3 regions of the Paenibacillus sp. 01T431 genome follow, and region 3 is predicted to be linked to each of the others. Evidence: riboswitches for the same ligand, from Rfam matches in the RefSeq annotation. Region 3 holds a riboswitch; each other region holds the start of a gene.
The links. Region 3 has a riboswitch for cyclic di-AMP ahead of AC1DM9_RS29920 (C40 family peptidase). Riboswitches for the same ligand answer to the same signal wherever they lie in the genome.

Region 1 (2,263 bases), on a different contig from region 3:
GTAAAGGCGCTTGAGACTGCAGGCATCGAAATGATTCAGGTTGATGAGCCAGCTTTGCGAGAAGGCTTGCCGCTTAAACGCAGTGATTGGGATGCCTATTTAAAATGGGGCGTGCATGCGTTCCGTCTATCGACTTCAGCTGTGCGTGACACAACACAAATTCATACACATATGTGTTATTGTGAGTTCCATGATATTATCGATTCCATTCTTGCGCTGGATGCGGATGTCATCTCCATTGAAACCTCGCGCAGCCATGGCGAGCTGATTCATAGCTTTGAGGAGAACACCTATGACCAAGGCATCGGCTTAGGCGTTTACGATATTCACAGCCCGCGTGTACCGTCCGTGGAAGAAATGGTCAGCATGATCGAGCGCGCCATTAAAGTGCTCGATCCTACGCTCTTCTGGATTAATCCGGACTGCGGCTTGAAAACACGCGGAATGGAAGAAACGGTTGCTTCACTGCGCAACATGATGCTGGCTACTTACCAAGTCAGAGAGCAGCGTGCTGCATTAGCGAAGGTTTAAATCCTAAATACAATAAGACAGTCCAGAACTAGGTTATCTGTTCTGGACTGCCTTTTTTTTCTTATGAACGAAATTAATCCAAAGAGATGTAGGAGACGGAACGTTGACGCAAAACAGACTCTTCATGGTCGTTGCTGTACGGGGCTGCATCGGCGGATTGTGCTAGGACATGCTTGACGGCGGAGACGAATAAGTCGAGAACGCGCCCATCCTGATCCGTTTTGTCATAGTGATACTGGTTAAGAGGTGGTAGAGGAATGCTGCCGATAAAAGACTGAAGCAGGTCGCTCCATCGTTCTAAGTCAATGAGCTCTTCTGTGTCGCTGGCAAATAGTTCACTCCAGCCGAAGCCTTGATTGCTTGTTAAACGAAGACATACGCGATGGCCTGCAGAATCGACGGCAAGAGCAGGAATGACGAATAGCTCGATTCGTGTGACAGATAAATAAGGGGTCTGTTCCGTAAAAAGATGCAGATTTCGTGCACAATTTGTCAACATATACATCTCTCCTTTATTCGCTTACGAGGTTAGCTGTCGGATTCGGGCTAGAGAGAAAGCCCTACCAGGGTTACAAATCCCTGGATTCACCCCTTGCGAATCGATCTCGATCGATCGCGATGGTTCCCCCGCTTTTTCATTCGAAAAATTCAGCGTAAATAGTTTACTCTTAATTATACCTCTCATTAGCGCATCTGTAAATCAGAAGCGCTTAAAATAACGATACATAGGAGATAGCTTGTTTAAATAAAGTATGCTCTTCACGGTCATATTCACAGTTTGGAAAAGTGTAATGATTGGATTCTATATGCAAAGCAGCGGCTGCAAACAAATGAAATATACGCTCGTCCTTCATCATTGGATCTGTTTGAAAAACAAAAGGAGACGCAAGAGGAAGTGTGCCGATGAACCTTAGCAGCATACTGCTCCATCTGATCCAATCGCAAGGCTTCTCGGATTTTTTAATAAACAGCTCACTCCAGCCATGACCATTAGCAGTGGAGAGCCTTAGGCAAACACGGTAACCATTCGATTCAAGCATGGAAGCCGGCAGCACAAACATTTGAATTCTTTTAATTTCAAACAAGGCAGCAGGATGATTTTCCAAGCTTGGCAAGGGTACTTCAACTGGTGTAGACATCAATGAGATCTCTCCTCGATTTGAATAATTCACCGATAATACTCAGCCATATTGGCTTGCCGTCTATGGTAAACCCGAAATGCAATATTGTAAAACTGTGGTATATCGTGAAAAGGCAGCCATATGCCATATTAAAAGAAATCCATTCGTTATGACAGTAAAAAGATATTTATTCTTCGAAATACTCGTTTATTCTCTTCCATTCTCGATTATAGAGAAATCTGATTATTCACGCATAAAATCGTTGGAAAGGGATTGAACACTATTTTTGAAAACAAGAGTAAAACTGAGAAATAGTGAGATATCGAGAGATCGAAATGAATGTAAGCGTTGCGAATCGCTCTGCAAGGCTGAAACTGGCTAAATTAGGTAGCAGACTGCCTTTACAGTATTTATAGCGAGGAGTAATATTCGATACAGGATTTATAAATAAGTTTCGATTTACTGATCGCTGAGTTTCCGTGAAAGCGGAAGCGGGGGAACCAATAATGACGCGATGCGCCTGTTCGATGTGAGAGTCGAACAAACGCAGAGCAGGGGTGAATCTTTGACAGGTGCCATGGATACCGGTCAAAGTAGGGCGACTCTCACCG
Region 2 (2,263 bases), on a different contig from region 3:
AGCTATCGAACATCGCAATCCATTCCATATTTCCCCATTGCCTTAGAAATGGCAACACAATTAGAAGCGTGAGAAATATAACGAGGCAGGAGATCGCAAGGGAACGGCTAATTCGAATGTTCAGATCAGGAGTTCCCTCGACTGTTTTCATACGATATAACCATACCCCGATCAATCCAGCTGCAGCAATAATGATTACTTGACTATAGGCCGCTTGCCAATACAACGTTACCGCAGCAGCGATGACTGCTATCGTAGCTCTATTTCGATCCGGTGTTAGTTTCTGCCCCATCCCTAGAATGGCATGAGCAACGATGGCCACCGCTACAATTTTCAATCCATGAATCCAGCCTGTGTTTCCAAGATCAAATCCTTGCAGCAAAAAAGCAAAGGCCACTAATGCTATGATCGATGGCAGTGTGAACCCTAACCAAGCCACTAGTCCGCCCAATAACCCAGCCCTAACTATCCCTATACCGATCCCAACTTGACTGCTGGCTGGTCCGGGTAGAAACTGACATAAAGCAACGAGGTCTGCATAACTACGTTCATCCATCCATTTACGGCGACGAATATACTCATTGTGAAAATAACCCAGATGGGCTATCGGACCCCCAAATGAGGTTAGTCCTAGTTTAGTAGATACAGCTAGTACCTCTACCAAAGATGCGATTGTTCCTCTTTTCAATCCTATAACCTCATTCCATTACTCATGTTATTTACATTGTAAGCTTGCGAATTATTGGCTTACAACCCTTTAACAAATACTTAATAAATGGTTACATAAAAAAAACCACCTCGTAAGGTGGTTTTTAAAATCATTACACATTATTTAGACTCCATCATCGCAGCAAATGTATCTTCTGTTACGACACGCCTTGCTGTTACATAACGTTTTGCGTAATAAGAATCGTTAAGATTTGTAATCGTAACCCCTTTGCTTGTAGAAGAATGAGCAAATTTCCCATCCCCAATGTAAATGCCCGCATGAGAAACGCCTTTGCCGCTTGTGTTGAAGAACACAAGATCACCCACGCGTAGTTCATCTTTATTGACCTCTGTGCCTGTGTCTGATTGCGATTGAGATGTTCTAGGCAGCTTAACATCAAATTGATTAAAGATATGTAGAATAAAACCCGAGCAGTCAAACCCTTTGCTCGTTGTGCCTCCCCATTTATAAGGAGTTCCAACAACCTCGCTAATGGAATTCGTAAGCACTGACTTGTCCGACTTATCTGCAAGCACGCTTCCTCCTCCAGTAAGCAGCAGCAAGCAGGATAACAATAAAATAAAACCCTTCTTCAAAACAACTTCTCCCTTCGGTGCCTACGAGGTTAGCTTATGGGTTCGGTTGAAGATCCCTATGCTTAAAAAAATACATTAAGCAATTCACCCTAGGTGGTTCCCCCGTTTCCGATATACAGAACTCGGCATGTCAATAAACCTTATAGTATCGTTAAATTCGATTGTTTTTACCATAATCCTGCAATTGGTTTATTAGAATACTTTCATTTTTCTTCATTATTATTATTTATTTAGCTGTTCACTACATGATTTTTGTCAAAGGTGCTGATTTTTTTGTAATTAAAATAGATGAATTTCCAATCACATTTTCAAAATATAACGGTTTAAACACAAAAAAAGAGTATCCGTATTTTCATACAGTTACTCTTTCTAGTTAAGCAAGTTTCGCCAAAATATCGACCTTCTGCCAAGAACGTCTCCTCCATCTGTAGAACATCAGTAATGCTCTTATCCATTCATCGATTGAAAAGGCCAGCCATATTCCTACCAACCCCATGTCGAACACGATCCCAAACACGTATGCCAGCGGCACACTAATCCCCCACATGGACACTAACCCGGCAGCAACTGGGAATTTCACATCTCCAGCCGCATTTAGACAACTGATAAGCACCATGTTGCAAGCCCGAGCCGGCTCCAGCATAATCGATAACAACATGAGCTGCTTGCCTAACAATATAATTTCTGCATCATTAGTAAAAAGGCTGAGCAATTGACCTGAGAAGCTATAGATGCAAATACCAAACGCAAGCGAAATGACGAACGCCAGCTTCAAACTTTGAATACTGGATCGATAAGCATCATCCTTCTGCTGGGCTCCAATCAGATGTCCAACAATAATTTGCGTTCCTTGACCAATTGCCATTGAAAAAACAAAAACAAAAGAAGTTTTGCTCTGCGAATAAATTTTTGTCGTTAACGCTGTCGTACCGATCAGCGTGACTAGATATGTGATTAC
Region 3 (2,263 bases):
TGACGATGCTGTCGTTGTGGATGATAAGGTTTATATTAGCATTCGTTCTTTAAGTGACAGCCTTCAAGCCTTCGTCCAATGGAAGAGCAATGATAAGAAGCTCATTATTCAGAAGCCCAATGTGCATATGTTTCTAATGAACGAGAAGCGAGCTATGTTCGGACAGGTTGATAAAGGCAGTGTTCAGAAATTTTTAGTGCAAGCACAAATCGATAATTTGAATATGGCGATTTCAGAGTTCAAAGTGACCATCGTTGATCCTAATGATAAGGAAACGACAATCGACAGCCGCAGCCAGGATGATGATGATTTTAAAGAGTTCGTCGAAAAAGACACCTTTTGGTTCAGCTCCAAGCTCGTTTCCTACGATTTCAAAAATGCCGGAAAATACAAGGTACAGTTTTGGATGCAGCAAAAAAACAACGATCCACAGCTCATTTCTGAAAAAATCGTTACTGCAAAATAAATCTTTTTTTCGATTGCCCAAAGGGGGCTGTTCTCATGAACAGCCTCCTTTGTCTATTTCTGCCGCTCTATCTGGAGCAGCAGCTAGGCTGTCTGAATCTACGCTTATTCACGAGTGATATAGATGAGATTTTTCTAATTTATGAGGAGCAAAATGGTGAAATACCGCCGTTTACGGCACTTTAAGCTAGTCCTTGCGATATAGCGCCTAAAGGACAAATCGGTATATTTTACACAACATCCACATAATTAATGAAATTGACTCCATGTATTTAGTTAGAAAGCACTACTATGGCGTGTTTATATTACAGAAAGAACGGTTTAACGAAGCAAATTGTCAAAAGGTTACATGAGAATTATTAGAAATTGCCACTAAAGGCAGGAGATCATTGAAAATAATCGAATATTTCTCAAAGCAATAAAAAAACTGCCTAATTCCCTATTGGGATACGGGGGAACCACTTTGGGTGAATTGATTCCGACGTTTGAGTTTTTTTCAAACGCCCGAGGAATCATAGGGAGCCTTCAACCGAACCCCACAGCTAACCTCGTCGGCATTGGAAGGAGTTTCACAATTGAAGAAGATTACCGCATTAATCCTGGGTCTCGTTCTCGTGCTCGCTTTTCAAGCGGGAAGCGCTTTCGCTGACTCAAAATTGAACGGAATTGTTAATGATCTTATTGGCACTCCGTACAAAAGCGGCGGAACGTCGTCGAAAGGTTTTGATTGCTCCGGCTTCACGAGCTATGTGTTCGAGAAAATGGGCATTGAGCTTTCACGTACTTCTGGTTCGCAAGCAAAAGAAGGTACAAAGGTCGCTAAGGCTGACCTCATTGCGGGAGATCTTGTGTTCTTCGACACAGTTGGCGGCAATAATAGCGCCATATCCCATGTTGGCATTTACATTGGAGATGGCAAGTTTGTACATTCATCCTCGAGCAGAGGCGTTGTAACTGACAAACTTAACTCCGAGTACTATGAGGGACGATATGTAACTGCTCGTCGTATCATGGATGCTGATTCATACCAAGCCAACGTTGACGTAAAATAGAGCAGCCTAATCCCTCTTCTTGAGGGTTGAACGGGTAGACTCATCTAGCAAAGCCGCAGTTTTTTGTCCTCTGACGACAAATGACTTGCGGCTTTGCTGTTTCATTCCAGCTGGAATGCGGCCGTTCAATGTTGCGCTTATGGAAGGAGCTATCACTGATGTATTTGTTTATTCACCGCAAGGATTTGCGTATTGCAGATTTGCGCGCTTTTGATTATTTGAAGAAAAAAGAGAAACAAGGCATTCATTTGCTAATCATAGATCCCGTTATTACAGGAGATGGCCGTTTAACTAGTCATAGCGGCCGGAATTTCATGGCGCAAGCCGCCTCGCTTCTGCACAACTATTCTAATGCAGGAAAGGAACTGCATGTGCTTTATGGTAATCCTGCTGCGATCACCGAAGCTCTGCTGCATGCGCATCCTATTGATGAGGTTATTGTTCATACAGACTATACGCCTTACTCACGGCAGCGAGATGAGCAGCTTGGGCTAATCACACGCAGCCTTGGCCGCCGCTGGATGTCTATTGCCGATTCACCTCTTGCTGATCTAGATGCTTTCCCGGCATTTGCTCGAAAAATGGATCCATACAAGGTTTTCACACCCTTTTATCGCAAGTGGAGCAGCTTTATGCTGGAGTGCTATAGCCCAATGAGTGAAACGACGATTCATGAGCTTGCTACCTTAAGCGAAATTAATGCCAAGGTTGCGCAGTCCTTCGCTTTGCCCGAATCCGTTTCATGC

Region 1: linked by a shared signal. The riboswitch ahead of AC1DM9_RS25655 (hypothetical protein) and the one ahead of AC1DM9_RS29920 (C40 family peptidase) in region 3 are both predicted to bind cyclic di-AMP.
Region 2: linked by a shared signal. The riboswitch ahead of AC1DM9_RS08005 (C40 family peptidase) and the one ahead of AC1DM9_RS29920 (C40 family peptidase) in region 3 are both predicted to bind cyclic di-AMP.

The regions. Positions count from the first base shown of each region.
Region 1 is NZ_JBFTPT010000015.1:153,387-155,649, forward strand. It holds gene metE (5-methyltetrahydropteroyltriglutamate--homocysteine S-methyltransferase) at 1-531, shown strand, start outside; gene AC1DM9_RS25655 (hypothetical protein) at 605-1,030, opposite strand; cyclic di-AMP (ydaO/yuaA leader) riboswitch at 1,034-1,195, opposite strand; gene AC1DM9_RS25660 (hypothetical protein) at 1,242-1,670, opposite strand; cyclic di-AMP (ydaO/yuaA leader) riboswitch at 2,110-2,263, shown strand, end outside.
Region 2 is NZ_JBFTPT010000004.1:71,839-74,101, reverse strand. It holds gene AC1DM9_RS08010 (chromate transporter) at 1-694, opposite strand, end outside; gene AC1DM9_RS08005 (C40 family peptidase) at 829-1,305, opposite strand; cyclic di-AMP (ydaO/yuaA leader) riboswitch at 1,309-1,443, opposite strand; gene AC1DM9_RS08000 (MATE family efflux transporter) at 1,679-2,263, opposite strand, start outside.
Region 3 is NZ_JBFTPT010000023.1:45,973-48,235, reverse strand. It holds gene AC1DM9_RS29930 (hypothetical protein) at 1-466, shown strand, start outside; gene AC1DM9_RS29925 (hypothetical protein) at 502-651, shown strand; cyclic di-AMP (ydaO/yuaA leader) riboswitch at 884-1,037, shown strand; gene AC1DM9_RS29920 (C40 family peptidase) at 1,041-1,517, shown strand; gene AC1DM9_RS29915 (FAD-binding domain-containing protein) at 1,676-2,263, shown strand, end outside.